DNA from 4 places in the Streptomyces sp. NPDC056734 genome. Region 2 is predicted to be linked to each of the others. Evidence: riboswitches for the same ligand, from Rfam matches in the RefSeq annotation. Region 2 holds a riboswitch; each other region holds the start of a gene.
The links. A riboswitch is a leader RNA that binds a small molecule or an ion and turns the genes downstream of it on or off. The one in region 2 is predicted to bind cyclic di-AMP.

Region 1: linked by a shared signal. The riboswitch ahead of ACFRFC_RS20380 (M23 family metallopeptidase) and the one ahead of ACFRFC_RS15240 (NlpC/P60 family protein) in region 2 are both predicted to bind cyclic di-AMP.
Region 3: linked by a shared signal. The riboswitch ahead of ACFRFC_RS25285 (transglycosylase SLT domain-containing protein) and the one ahead of ACFRFC_RS15240 (NlpC/P60 family protein) in region 2 are both predicted to bind cyclic di-AMP.
Region 4: linked by a shared signal. The riboswitch ahead of ACFRFC_RS08510 (transglycosylase family protein) and the one ahead of ACFRFC_RS15240 (NlpC/P60 family protein) in region 2 are both predicted to bind cyclic di-AMP.

The regions. Positions count from the first base shown of each region.
Region 1 covers NZ_JBHTZD010000012.1:269,365-274,882, forward strand. Annotated here, with positions in the region: gene ACFRFC_RS20365 (GNAT family N-acetyltransferase) at 1-490, opposite strand, end outside; gene ACFRFC_RS20370 (HPr family phosphocarrier protein) at 712-993, shown strand; gene ACFRFC_RS20375 (GntR family transcriptional regulator) at 1,328-2,017, opposite strand; gene ACFRFC_RS20380 (M23 family metallopeptidase) at 2,966-3,739, opposite strand; cyclic di-AMP (ydaO/yuaA leader) riboswitch at 3,752-3,913, opposite strand; gene ACFRFC_RS20385 (M16 family metallopeptidase) at 4,206-5,518, opposite strand, start outside.
Region 2 covers NZ_JBHTZD010000008.1:326,370-331,887, forward strand. Annotated here, with positions in the region: gene pcrA (DNA helicase PcrA) at 1-2,486, opposite strand, end outside; cyclic di-AMP (ydaO/yuaA leader) riboswitch at 2,976-3,147, shown strand; gene ACFRFC_RS15240 (NlpC/P60 family protein) at 3,154-4,374, shown strand; gene ACFRFC_RS15245 (tellurite resistance/C4-dicarboxylate transporter family protein) at 4,560-5,518, shown strand, end outside.
Region 3 covers NZ_JBHTZD010000017.1:41,293-46,810, forward strand. Annotated here, with positions in the region: gene fahA (fumarylacetoacetase) at 1-29, opposite strand, end outside; gene ACFRFC_RS25280 (HAD family hydrolase) at 446-1,279, shown strand; gene ACFRFC_RS25285 (transglycosylase SLT domain-containing protein) at 1,415-1,888, opposite strand; cyclic di-AMP (ydaO/yuaA leader) riboswitch at 1,894-2,066, opposite strand; gene ACFRFC_RS25290 (CocE/NonD family hydrolase) at 2,336-4,447, opposite strand; gene ACFRFC_RS25295 (polyprenyl synthetase family protein) at 4,757-5,518, shown strand, end outside.
Region 4 covers NZ_JBHTZD010000005.1:5,863-11,380, forward strand. Annotated here, with positions in the region: gene eno (phosphopyruvate hydratase) at 1-1,155, opposite strand, end outside; gene ACFRFC_RS08510 (transglycosylase family protein) at 1,803-2,534, opposite strand; cyclic di-AMP (ydaO/yuaA leader) riboswitch at 2,538-2,734, opposite strand; gene ACFRFC_RS08515 (transglycosylase family protein) at 2,994-4,337, opposite strand; gene ACFRFC_RS08520 (cytochrome P450) at 5,438-5,518, opposite strand, start outside.

The sequences.
Region 1 (5,518 bases), on a different contig from region 2:
CTTTGATCATCTTGGTGTTGGCGGGCAGCACCTCGGCGGCGAACCGGCGGATGCCGCGCTCGCGCGCGACGGCCGCGATGTGCTCCAAGAGGGCCGAGGCGACCCCGCGGCCCTGGTGCGCGTCCTGGACCAGGAAAGCGACCTCGGCCTCGTCGGCCGGCGCGGAGGCGGGCATGCCGTCGGCGCCGATCCGGTCGTAGCGCACGGTGGCGATGAAGTCGCCGCCGATGGTGGCCGCGAGTCCCACGCGGTCCACGAAGTCGTGGTGGGTGAAGCGGTGGACGTCCTTGGCGGAGAGCCTGGGGTAGGGCGCGAAGAAGCGGTAGTACTTCGATTCGTCCGAGACCTGCTCGTAGAAGCTGACCAGGCGGTCGGCGTCGTCGACGGTGATGGGCCTCACGCGCGCGGTGCCGCCGTCACGCAGCACCACGTCCGCCTCCCAGTGGGCGGGGTACTCGTGCCGGTCCTGCGGATCCGCCGGGCTCTGCATGCGCCCCACAGTACGGCTCGCCTATGACAACGGCGCGAGGCAATCCACGGGGAACGAGCACAGGAGCAGCACAGACACACGGGGACACATGGGGGCGTATACCGCGTCGGGGCCGGGGTCCGGCGACACTCCTGGTGTGGCCCGAGGCCCGCTCCGGGCACGCCTCCGCGATATGGGACACTGGTCTAGACAACCCTGAGAGACTGAAGGGCAGCAACAACATGGCTGAGCGCCGCGTCAACGTCGGCTGGGCCGAGGGCCTCCATGCCCGCCCCGCCTCCATCTTCGTCCGGGCCACCACGGCCTCGGGGGTCCCCGTGACGATCGCCAAGGCCGACGGCAACCCCGTCAACGCGGCCTCCATGCTGGCCGTTCTGGGCCTGGGCGCCAAGGGCGGTGAGGAGGTCGTCCTGGCCTCCGACGCCGACGGCGCCGACGCGGCCCTGGACCGTCTGGCCAAGCTGGTCTCCGAAGGGCTGGAGGAGCTTCCGGAGACCGTCTGATCCGTCCGGCACCCGCTTACGGACACAAGGAGCCGCGTCGCCCTGGTGGTGGCGCGGCTCTGCTGTTGCCCGACAGCCACCTCTGCTGCGGAACAGCCGCTTCCGCCCCCGCGGCCACTCCCGTTTCCCCCGCTCACTTTCGCGCCTGTTTCCCCAAATTGTTCCGCGCCGGTTTCACCGCCGGACACGTGCCGAAACGTTTGGGTCGCACCTGTGAGCGAGAGCACACCGAAATAGGTCCGTACAGTACGGGAATAGACCTGCGGCACACCGAAAAACGGCAGCCGAAATTACCGGCCACCGAATTACCGCTTCTTTGTATACGGCGCTTTTGTTAAAGCCGCTGGCCCAGCATGTTTACGGGATGTTGCGAAGTCCTCACACGGTCGGCGCCGCCGGCGTTGAAGCGCAGCCGGAAGACGGACATCGCGCGCTCGGCGTGCAGGGCGGTGAGGGCACGCGCGCGTTCCGCGTCACCACGGGTGACCGCGTCCACGATGGCGCCGTGTTCGGCCCAGGACTCCATGGGCGCGGCCGGTGCCTCCACGGCATACATCCAGGCGATCTTGTGGCGGAGCTGGGTCAGCATGGAGACCAGGGCGGGGCTGCCGGACGCCTGGGCGAGCGTCTCATGAAACCAGCTGCCCAGGGAGCGCAGGTCATCGCTGCTGCCCCGGCGGGCCCGCTCCTGGCCGAGCCGGACCAGTCCGCGCAGCACCTTCAGATGGGCCTCCGTGCGCCGCTGGGCGGCCCTGGAGGCGGCCAGCGGCTCCAGCAGCCCGCGCATCTCCAGCAGGTCCGCGGCCTCCTGCTCGGTGGGCTCCGCGACGCACGCGCCCGCGTGCCGCCGGGTCACCACGAACCCCTCCGCCTCCAGCGTGCGCAGGGCCTCGCGGACGGGGACGCGGGAGACGCCGTAGCGGCGGGCGAGGACTTCCTCGGTGAGCCGGCCACCGCGTTCGTAGACACCGGCGATGATGTCGTCCCGGATCGCCGTGCACACCGAGTGCGCCGGAATACGCATGACCGACCTCCGCCTTAATCCCCGTGAAACGTCCTCGATTGACGTCTGAACAGTGACTCTATTGCAATGAGCCGGAATTTCCGACGGGGGGCCGGATTCCAGGGATATTTTTTGGACAGCGGATGCCCAAAAGGACGAAAGCCCCGGCGGGTGGGGTACCCGGGCTTGTCGTGGGCGGGGCGGTGCGCCGGGTGACGGTGGCGGCTGTGGCTTGGCTGGCGTGGAGGCGGGGGGCTGGGTCCAGCGGGGCGGGGGCCTGGGTTCGCGTAGCGGTGATGGAGGGGCGGGGCCCGGCGCCCGGGGGTGGCCGTGGCCGTCCGCCGGGACGCCATGGGCCGTTAGCCGAGTCCCTGCGCGCGGGGGTGGCGGGGTCCAGGCGGGGACGGTGGCCTGGCCCCGCCCGGGTGGGCCGGGGTCAGCGCGCGGGTGGCGCGGGTGCCCAGCCCGGGGCGGCGTACGCGCGCGTAGGTGCGGCGGGGGCTTCCGCGACTGTCTGGACGCAGTCCTCACGCGGCGTACCCGCGCGGGTGGGGGCACTCCGCCCCATCCACGACGAACTGCGCGTCGTCGCGGCGTACCCGCGCGGGTTGGGGGGCAAGCGCCCGGCGCCAGAGGGCGAGAGCGCGGGGTCCGTCTCCACGCGCGAGTGGGGCATCGCGAGATCGTTGATCTGATGGACCAGGAGATGGCCCCGTCTCCGCGCGAGTGCGGCATCGCCGGCGCGGAGACCGAACCCTTGGCCGCACGCCGTCCCGTCTCCGCGCGAGTGCGCCATCGCCTCCCGGCGAGCGCCGACCCGTCCGACAACCTCCGCCCCCGCACCCGAGCGCGGCATCCGTCCCGCGCGCGAGTGCCCGCCCGTCGCAGCGCCCCGCGCGCACGGGACGTCACGCGCTGCCCGCGCTCCCGTCGGCCGGAAGAGCATCGGCGCCCCGCGCGCACCCGACGTCAGAGATTCACGCCATGCGCACGCAGGTAGGCGACCGGGTCCATGTCCGAGCCGTACTCGGGGCTGGTGCGGGCCTCGAAGTGGAGGTGGGCCCCGGTGACATTGCCGGTGGCGCCGGCGAGGCCGATCTGCTGGCCAGGGGTGACGGACTGGCCGACCGACACCCCGATGGACGAGAGATGCCCGTACTGGGTGTACGTACCGTCAACCATCTTGATCACGACTTGATTGCCGTACGCGCCGCCCCAGCCCGCCTCCACGACCGTGCCATTGCCGACCGTGTGGACGGACGTGCCGGTGGCGGCGTGGAAGTCGACGCCGGTGTGGCTGCCGGAGGACCAGGCGGAGCCGCCCGCCTGGTAGCTGGTGGAGACGTAGGAGCCGGGGATCGGCGAAACGAAGGTGTTCAGGCGCTCGCGCTCGGCCTCGCGGGCGGCGCGCTCCTCGGCCTCACGAGCCTTCTTCGCCTCCTCCTCGGCACGCTCGCGGGCCTCTTCCGCCGCCTTCTCGCGGGCGGCGGCCTCGGCCTTCTGCCGCGCGGCGTCCGCCTGGGCGGCGGCCTGGGCGTCTATCTGGTGGGCGACGTCGTCGCCGATGCCGACGACGGGCAGCAGACCGGTCTGCTCGGGAGCCGGCTCGGCGGCGAGCGCCGGAGCGGCCAGGGAGCCGACGACGCCGGTGGTGGCGAGTGCCGCGACACCCGCCGCACGGGCGGTGGTGCGCTGCGGGTGCCGGGGACGCCGGTGCTTCCCGGTGGCGCGCGTGAACGCCATGGAGTGGCTGGTCCTTTCCTTCCCTCTCGCCTACCGGGTTAGCTGACGGGTTCGGAGCAGGAAGGTCTCCTACGGCTTCCCGCACGCACGCGCGCGGGAGGCCGATTCACCCCAGGGACGTGGGTCCCCGGCTCCCCTGGCTCGCGCCGTACGGGGACTCGGCGATGGCTGTCCGGTGCCGCGGACGCGGCGCACTGCCTGACGAACAGCCTGGATGACGCTAAGGGGACATCTTGCAATCCCCAAACAGATCCGGGCTTTTGTAGCGCATGCCACAGGTCAGACAGGCAGCCTCTCCCGCAATCCGGACATTAAGGGGCCCTGGTGACGCTTCCGGTCACCAGGGCCCCACCGTGCGGGTGCGCGTTCCCCGTCATGCGCGTGCCCTTCGTCGGCACTTTCGCGTGCCGCGTGTGGGCCCGCCCGCGCGCGGATCGCGGCACCCGGGCGGGCCGTCCGCGGCTGTCTAGTCGGCCGCCACGACGGTGACTTCGCCGATGCCGAGGGCTTCCACGGGCGCCTTGATCTGCGCGGCGTCGCCCACGAGGACGGTCACCAGCCGGTCCACCGGGAAGGCGTTGACGACGGCCGCCGTGGCCTCGACGGTGCCGGTCGCGGCGAGCTGCTGATACAGCGTCGCCTGGTAGTCGTCGGGCAGGTGCTGCTCGACCTGGTCCGCGAGCGTGCTCGCGACGGCCGCCGCGGTCTCGTACTTGAGCGGCGCCACGCCGACGAGGTTCTGCACGGCGGTGTCCCGCTCGGCGTCGGTCAGCCCCTCCGCGGCAAGCGTGCGCAGGACCGTCCACAGGTCGTCCAGGGCCGGTCCGGTGTTCGGCGTGTCGACCGAGCCGCTGACGGCGAGCATGGACGCTCCGGCGCCGTCCGGCCCGGACCTGAGGACCTGGCCGAACGCGCGGACGCCGTAGGTGTAACCCTTCTCCTCGCGCAGCACCCGGTCCAGCCGGGAGGTGAGGGTGCCGCCCAGGCAGTACGTGCCGAGCACCTGGGCGGGCCAGACGCGATCGTGCCGATCGGAGCCGACCCGGCCGAGCAGCAGTTGCGTCTGGACGGCTCCGGGCCGGTCCACGATGACGACGCGCCCGGTGTCGTCGGCGCTGACCGGCGGCACGGGCCGGGGCGCGGCCGTGGAGCCGGTCCAGGCGCCGAGCGTGTCGCCGAGCAGCGTGTCGAGGTCGACGCCGGTCAGATCGCCGACGACCACGACGGTGCCGGTCGCGGGGCGTACATGCTTCTCGTAGAAGGCGCGTACGGCGGCGGAGTCGATGCCCTCGACGGACTCCTCGGTGCCCTGGCGCGGGCGCGACATGCGCGAGGACGCCGGGAACAGCTCCTTGGACAGCTCCTTGGCGGCGCGGCGCGAGGGGTTGGCCAGCTCGTGCGGGATCTCGTCGAGGCGGTTGCGCACCAGGCGCTCGACCTCGCTGTCGGCGAACGCGGGCGCGCGCAGGGCGTCGGCGAGCAGGCCGAGGGCCTTCGGCAGCCGGGAGACCGGCACTTCGAGGCTGAGGCGGACGCCGGGGTGGTCGGCGTGCGCGTCCAGGGTTGCGCCGCAGCGCTCCAGCTCGGCGGCGAACTCCTCGGCGGAGTGCTTGTCGGTGCCCTCGGAGAAGGCGCGGGCCATGATCGTGGCCACGCCCTCCAGGCCGTCCGGTTCGGCGTCCAGCGGCGCGTCCAGCAGCACCTCGACGGCGACGACCTGCTGGCCGGGGCGGTGGCAGCGCAGGACCGTGAGGCCGTTGTCGAGCGTTCGGCGCGTGG
Region 2 (5,518 bases):
AGCAGCCGCTTGGGGCTGGCGTCCCCGAAGTCGATCGTCGCCTCCGCGTTCCCCCCGGTGCCCTTGACCCCGACCACCGTGCCGAGCCCGAACTGGTCGTGCGTCACCCGGTCCCCGACGGCCAGTGCGACCACCGGCTTCTCCGACGTTCTGCGCGTGGCGAAGCCGGAGGCGCCGGACGCGGCCGAGCGCGAGCGGGACGAGGACAGCGAGGCCGCCACCCCCGAGGCGGGACCGGAGGGGACGGGCAAGGTCGCACCCGTGCGCTTCCAGTCGACATACGTCGGCGGGATCTCCTCCAGGAAGCGGGAGGGCGGGTTGTACGACGGCTGCCCCCAGGCGCTGCGCATCGCCGAGCGGGTGAGGTAGAGCCGCTCCCGCGCGCGGGTGATGCCCACGTAGGCCAGGCGCCGCTCCTCCTCCAGTTCCTTGGTCTCGCCGAGGGCGCGCATGTGCGGGAAGACGCCGTCCTCCATGCCGGTCAGGAAGACGACCGGGAATTCGAGGCCCTTGGCGGTGTGCAGGGTCATCAGGGTGATGACACCGGCGCCGTCCTCCTCGTCCGGGATCTGGTCGGAGTCGGCGACCAGGGCGACCTGCTCCAGGAAGTCGGAGAGCGTACCGCCCAGAGCCGGGGCCCCCGCTGCCGCCTCCACAGTCTGTGCGCCCTCGCCGCGCTCCTGTTCGAACTCCAGGGCGACGGCGGCGAGTTCCTGGAGGTTCTCGATCCGGGTCTCGTCCTGCGGGTCGGTGGACGCCTGCAACTCGGCGAGGTAGCCGGTGCGTTCGAGCACGGCCTCCAGGATGGTGGCCGGTCCGGCGCCGGACTCCACGATCGTACGGAGATCCTCCATCAGCGTGTTGAACCGCCGCACGGCGTTCGTCGACCGCGCGGCCATGCCGTACGCCTCGTCCACCCGCTTGAGCGCCTGCGGGAAGCTGATCCTCTCGCGCTGGGAGAGGGCGTCGATCATCGCCTCCGCGCGGTCGCCGATACCCCGCTTGGGGACGTTGAGGATGCGGCGCAGCGGCACCGAGTCCTCGGGGTTGGCGAGCACCCGCAGATAGGCCAGGACGTCCCTGACCTCCTTGCGCTCGTAGAAGCGGACGCCGCCGACGACCTTGTAGGGCAGTCCGACGCGGATGAAGATCTCTTCGAAGACCCGGGACTGGGCGTTCGTACGGTAGAAGACCGCGACATCGCCGGCCTTGGCCTGGCCCGCGTCCGTGAGGCGGTCGATCTCGTCGGCGACGAACTGTGCCTCGTCGTGCTCGGTGTCGGCGACATAGCCGGTGATGCGCGCGCCCGCGCCCGCGTTGGTCCACAGGTTCTTGGGGCGGCGGGAGGCATTGCGCTCGATGACCGCGTTGGCGGCGGTGAGGATCGTCTGGGTGGAGCGGTAGTTCTGCTCCAGCAGGATCGTCGTCGCGTCCGGGTAGTCCTCCTCGAACCGGAGGATGTTGCGGATCGTCGCGCCGCGGAAGGCGTAGATCGACTGGTCCGCGTCACCCACCACGCACAGCTCGGCGGGGACCGGGTCCTGCTCGCCGGGCGGGACGTCCTCGTCGTACTCACCGGTGCCGACGAGTTCGCGCACGAGCGCGTACTGGGCGTGGTTGGTGTCCTGGTACTCGTCCACCAGGACATGCCGGAAGCGGCGGCGGTAGTGCTCGGCGACGTCGGGGAACGCGCGCAGGAGGTTGACCGTCGTCATGATCAGGTCGTCGAAGTCGAGTGCGTTCGCCTCGCGCAGGCGTGACTGGTACATCGCGTACGCCTGGGCGAGGGTCTTCTCGAAGCCGTCGGTGGCCTGTGCGGCGAAGTCCTCCTCGTCGATCAGCTCGTTCTTCAGGTTGCTGATCTTGGCGCTGAAGGACTTGGGCGGGTAGCGCTTGGGGTCGAGGTCCAGGTCACGGCAGACCAGGGCCATCAGACGTTTGGAGTCGGCCGCGTCGTAGATCGAGAACGACGACGTGAAACCGAGCTTTTTGGACTCCCGCCGCAGGATGCGCACACAGGCGCTGTGGAAGGTCATGACCCACATCGCGTTCGCGCGCGGGCCGACGAGCTGCTCGACGCGCTCCCTCATCTCACCGGCGGCCTTGTTGGTGAAGGTGATCGCGAGGATCTGGCCGGGGTGCACGCCCCGCTCGGCGAGCAGGTAGGCGATGCGGTGCGTGAGCACGCGTGTCTTGCCGGAACCGGCACCGGCCACGATGAGCAGCGGGGTGCCGGAGTGGACGACGGCCGCGCGCTGGTTGTCGTTGAGCCCCTCCAGGAGCGCGGCCGGGTCGATCGCGGGCCGCGGGGCGCCGTCGCGGTAGTACGCGTCCCGGTTCGGGGGCGCGTCGAACTTCCCGCCGAACAGGTCGTCCGGAATCTCCTCCGGAGCGTGTTCGTCGTCGGGCGGTGGCGGGGGCTCCTCCGGGTGGGCCTTGGGGCCCTGGAGGTCCGCCAGGAAGCTGTCGTCAAAGAGGCTGCTCATCGCTCTCCGAGTCTAGGCCGCCCCACTGACAACCCGTGGCCGCCCCGGCCGGATCCCCCGCCGCCGGGCGTCCGGACCGTGAGAGGGCCGGCCGGCGACCCTCACCCGGCAGGTCCGTGGGGTGACAGTCGGTAGCGGACGGAAAGGGGCGGCAGGCGCACCGCGCGGATGCCGACAGGGCACGACACGCCGGTGAAACCGGGCGGGGAGGGGGTCATAGGGCGCGGTCAACCACGTACGGCGCGGCCATGGCCGTACACCCCCACACCTTGCCGTACGCGCCCACACGGACCCCACTCCGGACAACTCGCCATAGAACCTTCCGCTTTGGCGACACAGCGCGACGCAGCGCGACGCAACGCGGCGTCGCTACAGAAAGGTCACGAAAATGTATCGGGCATATCACCCACCAACCTTCACAGGCGGCACATGAGTTGGCTACGGTTCCGGACAGGCCGAACGACCCCCACCGGCGAACGTCGCCGGGCCGTCCCGCCTCCGCCGAGTCCGGTGCGCCTTGCGGCAGCCGGAGCCGGGGACCCACCGCGATCCGGGGTGAATCGGTCCGAACTCCCCGCGGGGAGGGGACCGTAGGGCAACCCTTCCGAAGCACTCGCCCGAACCCGACAGCTAACCCGGTAGGCGGCCCATGGAAGGAGTCGCCTCCTTGGCGTCGCACCGCAAGTCCCGCCCCTCGGGGGCGCGCGTGGCAGGCATACGCACCCCCGCCCTCGCCACGGCCGCCCTCACCTCCGTCGCCCTGCTCTCGCAGACGGCCAATGCCGCCCCCACGGACGACAGGCCGAGCCTTGAGGAGGTCGAGAAGAAGGTCGACGACCTCTACCGCCAGGCCGAGTCGGCGACCGAGAAGTACAACGCGGCCAAAGAGAAGACCACCAAGCAGCGCGAGCGCGTCGACACCCTCCTGGACGACGTGGCGCAGCGCACCCAGAAACTGAACGACGCGCGCGAGGAGCTGGGTTCCTACGCCGCCGCCCAGTACCGCACAGGGGCCGTCGCCCTCGACACGGCGACCTTCCTGCTCGCCGACTCGCCGCAGGACTACTTCGACCGGACCCAGCTCATGGACCGGCTCACCGAGCGACAGAAGACCGCGGTCGACGAGTACTTCACCCAGCAGTCCGAGACGATGGAGAAGCGCCAGGAGGCCGGGGAGAGCCTGGAGACGCTCACCGAGACCCAGGACGACCTCCAGACGGCCAAGGCGACCGTCCAGCAAAAACTCACGGACGCGCGCGAGCTGCTCTCCGAGCTGACCGCGCAGGAGAAGGCCCGCCTCGCGGAGATCGAGCGGGAGAAGCAGGAGGAGGCCGACCGCAAGGCCGCGGAGCTGGCCCAGCAGCAGGCCGAGGAACAGCGCCGCCAGGAGGAGGCGGCGGAGGCGGAGGCCCAGCGGCAGGCCGAGGAGTCGACCGGCTCGACCGGTTCCACGGGCTCCACGGGCTCCACCGGTTCCACGGGCTCCGGCGCGGAGTCGCCCTCCACCGACCCGGCGGATCCCTCGTACGCCACCATGGCGGACAAGGCCGTCGCGTTCGCCCGCACCCAGGTCGGAAAGCCGTACGTCTGGGGCGCCACCGGCCCCGACTCCTACGACTGCTCCGGCCTCACCCAGGCCGCCTGGAAGGCCGCCGGCGTCGACCTCCCGCGCGTCACCTACGACCAGGTGAACTCCGGCACCACCGTCTCCCTCGCCGCCGCCCAACCCGGTGACCTGGTCTTCTTCTACGACGACGTCACCCACGTCGGCCTCTACATCGGCAACGGCATGATGATCCACGCGCCGAAGCCGGGGGCGTACGTACGCGAGGAGTCGATCTACTACGACGGTGAGTCGTCGATCCACAGTGTGGTGCGGCCTGCCTGACGGGGGCTTTCACGGCGGGCGGGGGCGGCGCGAGCCGGGCGGGCGCGGCGCGAGCCAGGCGGGCGCGGCGCGAGCCAGGCGGGCGCGGCGCGAGCCAGGCGGGCGCGGGCGAAGATCCGGCGATTTTCGTCCGCCCGCGTGCGCGCCCCGCCCCCGCCCGGCGGCGCGCTCCTTACCATCGGCCCATGTCCACGTCCGGCACCTCATCCCTCAGCGCCTGGTGGGCGCGGTGTCCGCCGGTGGCCGGGGCCGCTGTGCTGGCGACCGGCATCGTGTCCGTCGGGCTGCGGTCGGCCGGATACGAGGTGCTGTCCGCCATCGTGCTGGTGGTGGCCGGGATCGCCTGGCTGGGCCTGGTGGCGGACTGCGTGACGCGGCTGTCGCGGGACCGCCCGAGCCGGCCGGTGGAAGCCTGGGCGCCCGACGCCCTGACCGCGGTCGCCGCGACCACGGTTCTCGGCACGGGCCTGTCCGCGCAGAGCTGGCAGCCTCTCGCCGAGGCCCTGCTGGCGCTGTCCGCGCTGGTGTGGCCGGTGCTGCTCGTGATCGTCGTGACCCGCTGGCGGGAGCGGATGCCGGGCACGGTGTTCCTGGGGTGTGTCGCCACCCAGGGGCTCGCGGTGCTCGGCGCGACCCTCGCGAAGGCGGAGGGGATCGCCTGGCTCGGACACGCCGCGATGGTGCTGTTCTGGCTCGGGCTCGTCCTGTACGCCCTCGCCCTGACCCGTTTCGACAGGCGCCAGGTGTGGGAGGGGGCCGGTGATCACTGGATCGCGGGCGGCGCGCTCGCCCTCTCGGCACTCGCCGGTTCACGGCTGATCGCCGCCAACGGCCCGGACCTCTACCTCTGGAACTCCGACGACGACGGCGTCCTGCGCACGGTGACCGGCGCCGCACTCATCCTCGCCGTGGCCGGTTACGTCGTACTGCTCGTGGCGGAACTGGCCCGGCCAGGGCCCCGGCCGCGCGCCTACGACGTACGGCGCTGGGCCACCGTCTTCGCCATGGGCACGACCGCCGCCGCCCTGCTCTCGGCCGGGATCGCGATGGACATCTCATGGCTGGCGGCCCCGGGCGAGGTGCTGCTGTGGATCGCCGTGGCGGCCTGGCTCGCGGTCGCGGCGGGGGCCGCCGGGGACGCGTG
Region 3 (5,518 bases), on a different contig from region 2:
TCGCCCTCGGGGACATCGAAGGGGGACATGCGGTTCTGCCTCACTCTCGTGGGGGCCATGTGGTGACGCACCACATCTCTTACCCAGTGCCGCCAATGGGGCCGTTATGTGGCCGTGCCACACGTTACGTCGCGGCAGGTCGGCATCCTGCGGTCTCGGGCGCCCAAAGAATTCGGCAGTGTCCTGAAAACCGGCATTCGGAGGAGGCAACTCCGGCGCACCCGCCGGCGCGGCAACGGCTGAGCACGGGGCGGGTGTCGACGCGGACGCGTCCCCCACATCTGAGTGAAAAGCGGACCCGTTTTCAGCAGTCGGGCGGACGGCTCCGGGAGTGAAAGCCCGCATGGTACAGGGGAGTTGACGGGGACGGGCGGGACGTGAGGGAACCCGTCCGACGTCCGGTTCCGGCCGGGTCGGGGCCGCGCGATGTCCGTATTCTCTGATCATGGCCGCACCCACTGCATATGCCGCACGCACCGCGCGCACCACGTACACCCTTGTCGCCACCGACCTCGACGGAACACTTCTGCGCGGCGACGACACCTTCTCCGACCGCTCGCTGGCCGCGCTGGCGCGGATCACCGAGGCCGGTGCCCGGCATCTCGTGGTCACCGGCCGGCCCGCCCCGCGGGTGCGCCCGCTCCTGGAGCAACTGGGCAGCACGGGCCTGGCGGTGTGCGGACAGGGCGCGCAGCTCTACGACGCCGGCGCGGACCGGCTGCTGTGGTCGGTCACCCTGGACCGGGAGCTGGCGGAGACCGCCATCGGCAAGATCGAGGCCGAGGTCGGCGAGGTGTACGCGGCCGTCGACCAGGACGGTGTCGAGGGCCTCACCCTGATCGAGCCGGGCTATCTGATGCCGCATCCGACGCTGCCCGCGGTGCGCGTCCGGCGCCGCGACGAGCTGTGGACCGAGCCGATCAGCAAGGTGCTGCTGCGCCATCCGGAGCTGTCCGACGACGAGTTGGCGTCGGTGGCCCGCGCGGTGGTCGGTTCGCTCGCGACGGTCACCATGTCGGGGCCGGGCACGGTCGAGCTCCAGCCGTGCGGGGTGACCAAGGCGACCGGCCTGGCGCTCGCGGCCCGGCGGCTGGGGGCGCGGGCCGAGGACACCATCGCGTTCGGGGACATGCCCAACGACGTCCCGATGTTCGACTGGGCCGGGTACGGGGTGGCGATGGCCAATGCCCATCCCGAACTCAAGGCGGTCGCCGACGAGGTCACCACATCGAACGAGGACGACGGCATCGCCGTCGTCCTCGAACGACTTTTTCCCTGACGGGAATTCACCTCGGAGAAACGGTCGAGACGGCCCGGTCGAAGTTCTGCTTGATTTTCCTTTGCGAGCCCCAACCCGCAAAGGGAACCGCCGGAAAGGCCGTACGGCCGGTGAGGCCGCTCAGGTGCGGAGCGCTCAGTAGGCGCCGAAGACGTTGTCGATCGACCCGTACCGGTCCGCCGCGTAGTTGCACGCGGCGACGATGTTCGCGATCGGGTCGTACGGGTCGTAGAGCGTGCCCGAGACGTGGTACGCGGCGAAGGTCGGGTCGATCACCTGGAGCAGGCCCTTGGACGGGGTGCCGGCGGCGGCGTTGGAGTCCCAGTTGTTGACGGCGGCCGGGTTGCCGGAGGACTCGCGCATCACATTGCGGTAGATGCCGTCGTAGCTGCCGGGGATGCCGTTCTGGGCCATGACGTCGAGCGACTGGCGGATCCAGCCGTCGAGGCTGTTCGGGTAGGCGGAGGTGGCCGCCGAGACGACGGTCGGCGAGGCGGCGGACGCGCTGGTGGCGCCGATGAGCGGGAGGGCGAGCACGGCGGCGCCGGTACCGGCGACGGCGAGCTTGCGGGTGAGGCGGCGAACACGCGTGGAGCGGTGTGCGGACATGGGGAACTGTTCCTCTCCTACGCCTGCGAGGTGAGCTGTCGGGTTCGGGCGGGGAGGTGCCCGGCCGGCCCTTGCGGGCACGGCTTCACCCCGAGCCGTTCCGGTGCGTCGTACGACGTCCGGCCCGGCGACTTACCTGGGTCCCCCGCTCCTGCCGTGGATCTAGTGGGTTGGTGCGGGCGGTGGCAGGACTAGGCGTCCGCCCGACTGGCCGGGAACGTATGCGAGAGCAGATGTCGGAAACAAGTGGCGGAATCACAAAATGCCGCTTCTGATCTTCACCTCCTTATCTGACCCACATGATCCTTTGCGGTCGAAAAGGGTCAACTCGGTGAAGGGGAAGGGTGGATCGGGGGATGGTGGGGGAAATGCTGTCCGTGGGCGCGAGTGAGTCAAGTCACGTGCGAGCGCAAGAGTGGTAAATCGGGCATTGAGCCCAAGTGCCTACTAACCAGCGGTCCGTGGAATCCGCCGCTCCCAGGTGCGATGGAAGACCACCTCGGTGCCGTGGGTGCAAATCACCTCATTAGAGGTCAAAAACTCCGTCTCTGTGCAGCCGATCTCCGACCGGGCCCGGACCGTCGTGTCCCAGGCCGCCTCCGGCCGGTGCAGCCGGATCGTCCGGTCCGAGCGGGTGCGCGCGGACAGCGCGTCGCCGTCGCGGATCGTGTACGACTCCAGCGCCTCCTCGGTGGCCTCCAGCCCGTCGGGATGCACCTGGGTGCCGCCGTGCCGGGGATCGACCTCCAGCCGCCACTCGCCCTGGGCGACGTCCCGCACCACCAGTCGCGCGGGCCGCGGCTCGTCCAGGGTGACGGGGGAGACGACCCCGAGCGGCTCGGCCTGCTCGGGCTCGGCCCAGGCCGCCCGGCCCGACGCGTCTGCCCGGCCCGAGCGGTCCTCCCGGTCGGCTCGGTCCCCCCGGTCCGCCCCGGCGCCGGGCTCCTCCCGCCGTACCGGCAGCTCCAGGGCGCTGCCCGCCGGGTCCAGGGTGAAACCGGCCTCGGAGCCGGGCCGCGGCCAGACCCAGGGCCAGTACGCGGAGGAGACCGCGAGCCGTACCCGGTGCCCCGGCGCGAAGACATGGCCCGTGCCGCCCAGCTCGAAGGTCACCTCCTCGGTCGCGCCCGGCGGCCACGGCACCGACCGGTCGGGGCCCGTCCGCGCGGAGAGGTTCAGCACGCCCCGGGTCACCAGGGCCGAGGCGCCGTCCGGGGCGACGTCGCACAGCCGGGCGATCACCTGCCCGCGCGGCACCTCGCAGCGCAGCCGCAGCCTGACCCGCGGGCGCCCCAGCACCGAGGTCCGCTCACCGACCGGGAACTCGAAGCAGACCGACCGCCCGTCCTCCGCGCGCTGGTCCGGCGGAAGATCGGCGTCGCCCCCGCGCGGCAGGAAGGCGCCCGCGTCGACCCCGGTGTGCATCGGGGACCGTACGGGCACGGGGGCGCCCTGGAGGGCGTACGTGACGTGGGTGACGTACGGGGAGGGCCAGACGGGCTCGGCGGTCCAGCGGCCGGGCAGGGTGGCGTACGCGGGCGCCGGCGGGTGGCTCTCGGTGAGGTACGCGCGCAGGAGGGGATCGGCGAGCACGCGCGTGTCCCGGCCCTTGAGCCAGTGGTCCCACCAGCGCAGGGTCTCCTGGAGGAAGCCGATCGCCGGGCCGGGCGGGCGGCCCCGGTCGGGGTACCCGTGCGGCCAGGGGCCGAGCAGCCCGCGCACCCGGCCGGCCGGGAGGTGCTCGACCAGCCGGAGCACGGTGTCGCGGTACGGGTCCTGCCAGCCGCCGACCGCGAGCACGGCCGCCTCGATCGAGCCGTACCTCTCCCGGACGTCACCGGCCCGCCAGTGGCCGTCGCGCACCTGGTGTTCCAGCCAGGTGTGCAGGGCGGGTTCGAGCGCCTCCAGACGGCACAGCCACAGCTCCCGCCAGGCGTCCCCGGCGTGGCGCGGGTCCGGCGGGCGGGCGGCGAGGGCGAGGGTTCTGGCCGCCCACGCGGGCATGTCCGCCGCGAGGACGGAACCTCCCGTGTACTGCCCGTCGTTGTCGTATCGATCGTCCGTGGCACACACACTGACGACCGCCTTGAGCGGTCCGGGCGCGAGGGCCGCGGTCCGCAGCGAGAGGGAGCCGCCCCAGGAGATGCCGAACATGCCGACCTTGCCGTCGCACCAGGGTTGCGCGGCGAGCCAGTCCACGACGTCGGCGGCGTCCGCCGCGTCCACCGAGGTCATCGCGCCTGTCGCGTCTGTCGAGTGCCTGGCGTCCGCCGGATCCGTCCAGGAGCCGCCGCCCGAGGGGACGCCCTCGCTGTTGCCGTGCCCGCGCGCGTCGACCCGGACGGAGGCGTAGCCGTGGCCCGCGTACCAGGGATGGCGCTGCGCGTCGCGCACGGCGGTTCCGTCGGTCAGCCGGAAGGGCAGGTGCTCCAGGAGCGCCGGTACGGGTTCGCCGGTCAGCGGGCGCCACACGCGCGCGTACAGCAGGGTCCCGTCACGCAGCGGGACCCGGAGGTCCTCATGGGTCGTTTGGTAGGGGAAGGACGTACGGATGTGCATCAGGGTGACCCCAGGTGGGCGGCGGCGCGGCGGGCGGCCGTGATCCGTGGGCGGCTGAAAGTGGTGCGGTCGACCCTCGGCGCCGAGGCCAGATCCGCGACATTTCTCCCTACTTCTATGCAAGTCGCTAAATATCAGCTCTTATCAGGTGATCAAAAACATACCTGGCGTGATCCGATAGCGCCCGTGCTGTGCGGTGGGCGGCATCCGTGATCGAAACATGACCGGATACGCTGACGTGAGTGAGGGCAGCGACGTATCGACATACCGGGTAATCGCCAGTAGACACCAGCAGACAGGAGATCCCTCGTGACCGTCGTCGGGCCGTTCGGGCTGAGCGTGCGGGACCAGGTTCTGGAAGCAGATGTCCAGGCCGGATTGGCGGCTGTCGAGGAAGGGCTGCTAGAGGCCACCAAGAGCGAGGTGCCGTTCATCACGGAGGCCGCCCAGCATCTGGTGCGGGCCGGCGGCAAAAGATTCCGGCCACTTCTGGTGATGCTCGCCGCCCAGTTCGGCGACCGCCACGCGCCCGGGGTCGTCCCCTCCGCCGTCGTCGTCGAGCTGACCCATCTGGCGACCCTCTATCACGACGATGTCATGGACGAGGCGGCCGTCCGGCGCGGGGTGCCCAGCGCGAACACCCGCTGGGGCAACTCGGTCGCCGTCCTCACGGGTGACTTCCTGTTCGCCCGCGCCTCGCACATACTGGCCGACCTCGGGCCGGAGGCCGTACGGGTACAGGCGGAGGCGTTCGAACGGCTGGTCACCGGCCAGATCCTGGAGACCGCCGGACCGGCCGACGGGCGCGACCCGGTCGACCACTACCTCGATGTGCTCGGCGGCAAGACCGGATCGCTGGTCGCGGTCTCCTGCCGGTTCGGCGCGATGATGTCGGGCGCCGACGAGTCCGTGATCGACGTCCTCACCCAGTACGGCGAGCGGCTCGGCGTCGCCTTCCAGCTTGCCGACGACGTCCTGGACATCGCCTCGGACACCCAGGAGTCGGGCAAGACCCCGGGCACCGATCTGCGCGAGGGCATCGCCACCCTGCCGGTACTGCGGCTGCGTGAG
Region 4 (5,518 bases), on a different contig from region 2:
GCCGCAGTTCACCGCGACGGCGAGGTCGGCGATGGTGACGTCCTCGGTCTCGCCGGAGCGGTGGGACATCATGCACTTGAAGCCGTTGCGCTGGGCCAGCTCGACGGCGTCCAGGGTCTCGGTCAGCGAGCCGATCTGGTTGACCTTGACCAGCAGTGCGTTCGCGGAGCCCTCCTCGATGCCGCGGGCCAGGCGCTCCGGGTTGGTGACGAAGAGGTCGTCGCCGACGATCTGGACCTGCTCGCCCAGCTTCTCGGTGATGACGTTCCAGCCGGCCCAGTCGTCCTCGTACAGCGGGTCCTCGATGGAGACGAGCGGGTACGCGGAGACCAGCTCCTCGTAGTACTCGGTCATCTCGGCGGCCGAGCGGGACTTGCCCTCGAACTCGTACTTGCCGTCCTTGTAGAACTCGGAGGCGGCGACGTCGAGCGCGAGCGCGATCTGCTCGCCGGGGATGTAGCCGGCCTGCTTGATGGCTTCGAGGATGAGGTCGAGCGCGGCGCGGTTGGACTCCAGGTTCGGGGCGAAGCCGCCCTCGTCGCCGAGGCCGGTGGACAGGCCCTTGGTCTTCAGCACCTTCTTGAGGGTGTGGTAGACCTCGGCGCCCCAGCGCAGGGCCTCGGAGAAGGACTCCGCGCCGATCGGGGCGATCATGAACTCCTGGATGTCCACGTTGGAGTCGGCGTGCGAGCCGCCGTTCAGGATGTTCATCATCGGCACCGGCAGCAGGTGCGCGTTCGGACCGCCCAGGTAGCGGAACAGGGGCAGGTCGGACGCCTCGGAGGCGGCGTGCGCGACGGCCAGGGAGACGCCGAGGATGGCGTTGGCGCCCAGCGAGCCCTTGTTGTCGGTGGCGTCCAGGTCGAACATCGCCTGGTCGATCAGGCGCTGCTCGGTGGCGTCGTAGCCGACCAGCTCCGGGCCGATCTGCTCGATGACGGCGAGGACCGCCTTCTCGACGCCCTTGCCCTGGTAGCGGTTGGGGTCACCGTCGCGCAGCTCGATGGCTTCGAAGGCACCCGTGGAGGCGCCGGACGGTACGGCGGCACGACCCGTGCTGCCGTCGTCGAGGCCGACCTCGACCTCGACCGTGGGGTTGCCTCGGGAGTCCAGGATTTCCCGGGCTACGACGACGTCGATGGACGGCACGAGCATCTCCTTCGTGGATGTGACGCGGTGGGGCGGGACCGCCGTGCGGCGAGGCCGCGGGCGGCTCCGCGAGACGAGCCTAGCCGTCCCGGGGGGATCGGCCATCCGGTCTCCCACCCCTCGGACGGAACCGATCGTAAAATGTTTCCGAACGAAACAAAGAGGGGGTGGTGTGGCGGGGGGTGAAGGGGTGGTGTGGCGGGGGGGCGGGGGGGGTGAAGGGGTGGCTGGAGTGGGGCGTCGGGGTGGGCCGGGAGTGGGGGTGGGCCCTGGTGCGGAGAGCGGGGCCGCACCTCCCTGGTCCAGAGCGCGGGGTCGCGGTCCCTGTGCGCTCTGTGCGCTCTGTGCTCCCTGGGTGCTCTGCGCTCCCTGTGCCCCCCTGTGCTCCGTGTGCGGAGAGTGGGACCGCCCCCGTGTCCGGGCGGGGGCGCGGCATGGGAAAGCCCCGCCTCGGCGCGTACGGGGGAATCACGCGCCGGGGCGGGGCGCCCGTGGGGACGGGGGGACCCGCACGGGGCCTCAATGAGGGGTTTCTCCGGGGGGAGACCCCTCAGGGTGAGGACGTATCTCCAGGGTGGAGGGCCCGCCTGTGGTGAGGCTGAGCATCAGCCATGAACCAGCCATGGCCTGAAGTCACCTCGGCGGGCCATGGGTCACTTCAGGTGCAGCTGCTGGCCCGGGTAGATCAGGTCGGCGTCGTCGACGATGTCGCCGTTCAGCTCGAACAGCTTCTGCCAGCCGCCCGCGACCTCGTGCTCGGCGGCGATGGCGCTGAGGGTGTCGCCGGTGACGACCTCGTACTCGCCGTCGCCCTTCTCCACCTGGTCACCGGCCGGCGTGGTGACGGTCTCCTGCGTCGCGGCCGGGCGCTCCTGCGAGCGGGTGGTGCTGGGCTGCTCGGTGGTGCGGTCGCTGCCGCTGCTCTCGCTGCCGCTGTTGTCGCCGCTGCCGGTGCTCGGCTGCTCGGCGGGGGCCGGGGCGGGGTCGGTGGAGGCCGAGCCGCCGTCGTACGAGGCGCTGGACAGGCCCACGCCGCAGCTCGGCCAGGCACCCTTGCCCTGGCCCGCGAGAACCTTCTCGGCGATCTCGATCTGCTGCGACTTGGTGGCCTGGTCGGCGGTGGCCGCGTACTGCGTGCCGCCGAACCCGGCCCAGGTCGAGGCGGAGAACTGGAGGCCGCCGTAGTAGCCATTGCCGGTGTTGATGGACCAGTTGCCGCCGGACTCGCACTGGGCGACGGCGTCCCACTCGGACGCGGTGGCGGCGGAGGCGTTGCTCGCCACCACCAACGGGGCGGCGACGGCCGCGCCGGTGACACCGGCGAGCGCGATGACACGGGTGGCCTTGGACGGACGGCGGTGCTTGCCCTTGCCGGAGAACAGCATGAGAGATCCCCTCACCGACGCCTACGAGGTGAGCTGTCGGGTTCGGGCCGGTTGAGTTGCCCGGCCATGTCCCGTACGGGGCTTTCATCCCGTACGTCATGGCTTCACCCCAAGCCGGTCCCGTCCCGTCGAGTCGCCTCAACTTCTGGTGCCGGCACTTACCTTGGGTCCCCCGCTCCTGCCTACGGCGCTTGACGCGACGACTGTTCCCGGCGGCCGTCGGCAGGATTCGGCGTGACGGCCATCGGAGCCCGCTGCTGCGAGCGGTCCTGACCGTAGTCACGCGATTCCCGGAATTTCAAAGACGATCAGGGCTTCTGAGACTCATCCCACACTTTCGCCAAACCTGGACATTCAGCGCGAAGTATGACGTGAACTCCCGTCACTTCTGGCTCACTTCTTGCCCACTTCTGACCTGAATCGTGGCTGATTCCGATCGCTTCACACCCTGCCCGCGTCTCAGTCCTCGACCGGCTCGGCGCCGATGTCGAGCGTCTGACCGGGGACGATGTAGTTCGGGTCGCTGCCGAGCGCCGTTTCGTTCTGCTGGAAGATCTGGCGCCATCCACCGTCGACCCAAAGGGAGTCGGCGATGGAAGTGAGGGTGTCGCCGGGACGCACGGTGTAGGAGCGGACGAGCGCGTCCTGCGCGCCGTCGTCACCGCGCGCGGCGTGACGTCCGGAGGAAGAGGAAGTTCCGGAGGTATCGGGGGTACCGGATGAATCCGGGGAATCCGAGGAATCCGGGGCATTCAGGGGGGCGGGGGTGTTCAGGGGGGCGGAGGCGTCCGGGGAGGCCGAGGAGGTTGACGGGTCACCCGCGCGTCCCGTCGGCGCCTTCACATCACTCTCGTCGGCGCTGCTGCCGCGATGCCGGCCGCTACCGGGGAGGGGATCGGCCTCGGGCAGGGCGCCGGTGTCCACGAGATACGAAGAGCCGAGGCTCTGCTGGAAGTTGTCCGATTCGCCACCGGTGGGCCCGGAGGGGGACTCACTGGGCGGTTCGACGGGAGAATTCGAGGGAAGCGAACCGCCGGAGGCGTCGCCCGCGCCGCCGGACGCGCCCGGCGTACCCGTGTCGCCCGACGGGGCGGACGAGGGGTCGGAGGGGTCAGCGGGGCCGGTGAGGTCGGTGGGGCTGCCAGTGGCGCCGCCGGTGGGGCTGTCGGCTTGACCGTCGGCTTGACTGTCGGTGGGGCTCCCGGTGGGCGAGGAGCCCGGCTCGCCGGAGTTCCCGGGGGCGGTGGGGTCGTCGGTGCTCCCGGACGAATCCGACCCAGTGGACGAATCACCCGAACCATCGGACGACTTGGATGAGTCGGTCAATCCGCCCGTACCGCCGGAAGCGTCGTCGGAGCCGCTCGCGCTCTCCGAGGCGTCCGGCGTCGGGTCGCCCGCCACGCCCGTGTCGACCCCGGCCGGCGCCGCGTCCTGCGCGAGACCGTACAGCGGCCCGCAGACGGGCCAGACGCCGACTCCCTGGTCGGCCAGGATCCGCTCGGCCACCGCGATCTGCTGCGAACGGCTCGCCCGGTCCGGACTCGACGCGTAGTCCAGCCCGCCGTACGCCTCCCATTCGTCCTGGGTCAGCTGAAGGCCGCCGTAGTGTCCGCCGCCGTCGTCCGCGCTCCACGCGCCGCCGCTCTCGCACTCGGCGACCTTGTCCCACGTGGTGCCGCTGGCCGCGCTCGCGCCACCGGCGGTGAGGAGGGGGATGGCGATGGCCGACCCGGTCACTCCGGCCGCGACGAGAAGAGCCGGAGCCTGACGGGGGCGACGGTGACGACCGTTCCCGGAGAGCATGCGGGGACCTTTCGCGAGACAGCGGTGACCCGCGCGGCGCGTGGTGCTCGGCGCCGCGCTGATGGGTGAACGTAGCGGCACCGGTTGACTTGTCACAAGTTAATGCCGTGCAGATCACATGAAGATCACAAAGGTGAATGCCCGTCACCTTTTGAGTAACCGTCTCCGCCTGGGCGGGGGCTGTGGGGTGACTGTCTGTTGGGGGTGGGGTGGGGAGGGGTGAGGAGAGGGCAGCGCGAGGGGAGGGGGAGGAGGGGAATGGGGTGGTTGAGGTGGCCTGGGGGGTGGGCCGGGTTGGCTGGGGTCGCTGGAGCAGTTGGAGTGGGCAGGGCGGGGCGGCCGGGTTGCTGGGGCGGTGGGGGCGTGTCCAGGTGGCCGGGGGCGCCCCCGGGGACCCCGGAACAGTCAGGGCACGCTCACGTGACCGGCGGGGCCAGGCCCCGGGCGGTCGGGGTGGCCGGCCGAAGCCGCCCGGATGACCCGGGTGACTGGGACGGCCGACACCCGCTCGATCCGCCGAATCCGCCAACCCACCGGATCTACCGGACCCTCCGGATCTACCGGACTCGCCGGACCTGCCAGACCTGCCGGACCTGCCAGACCTGCCGGACCTGCCAGACCTGCCGGAAGCGCCAAACTCGCCGGTCCCACAGGACCCGCAAGACGCAGCGAACCCGTCAGGGTGGCCGGGTGACCGGGTGGCCATGTAGCCGGGTTGGCCGGGAGGCCGGACCGGCGGGTCCCACCGGGCGGGCTGGTCGCACTGGAATCACCAGACCCGCCGGAGTCACAAGCCTCACTGGTCCCACCGGACCCGCCAGGCTGGCCAGGCAGCCGGGTTGGCCAGCTGACCGGGTGGGCCGGACTGGCCGGTCCCACCAGGCCGGCTGGTCCCACCGGAATCACCAGACTCACCGGAGTCACAAGGCTCACCGAACCCGCCAGACTCAGCGGACCCACCGGGCTGGCCGGGCCGGCCGGGCTCGCCGGACCGCCGGACTGGCCAGGTGGCCGGGCCCACCGAGCTGGCCAATCCCACCGGGCCAGCCGGACCCACCGGTCCCGCCGCACTGGCCGCACTGGCCGCACCGGCCCGACCATCAACCGCGCGGCGTGAACTCCACCGGCAGTGTCCGTAGGCCCCGCATGATGAGCCCGCCCCGCCAGCGCAGTTCGGCTGG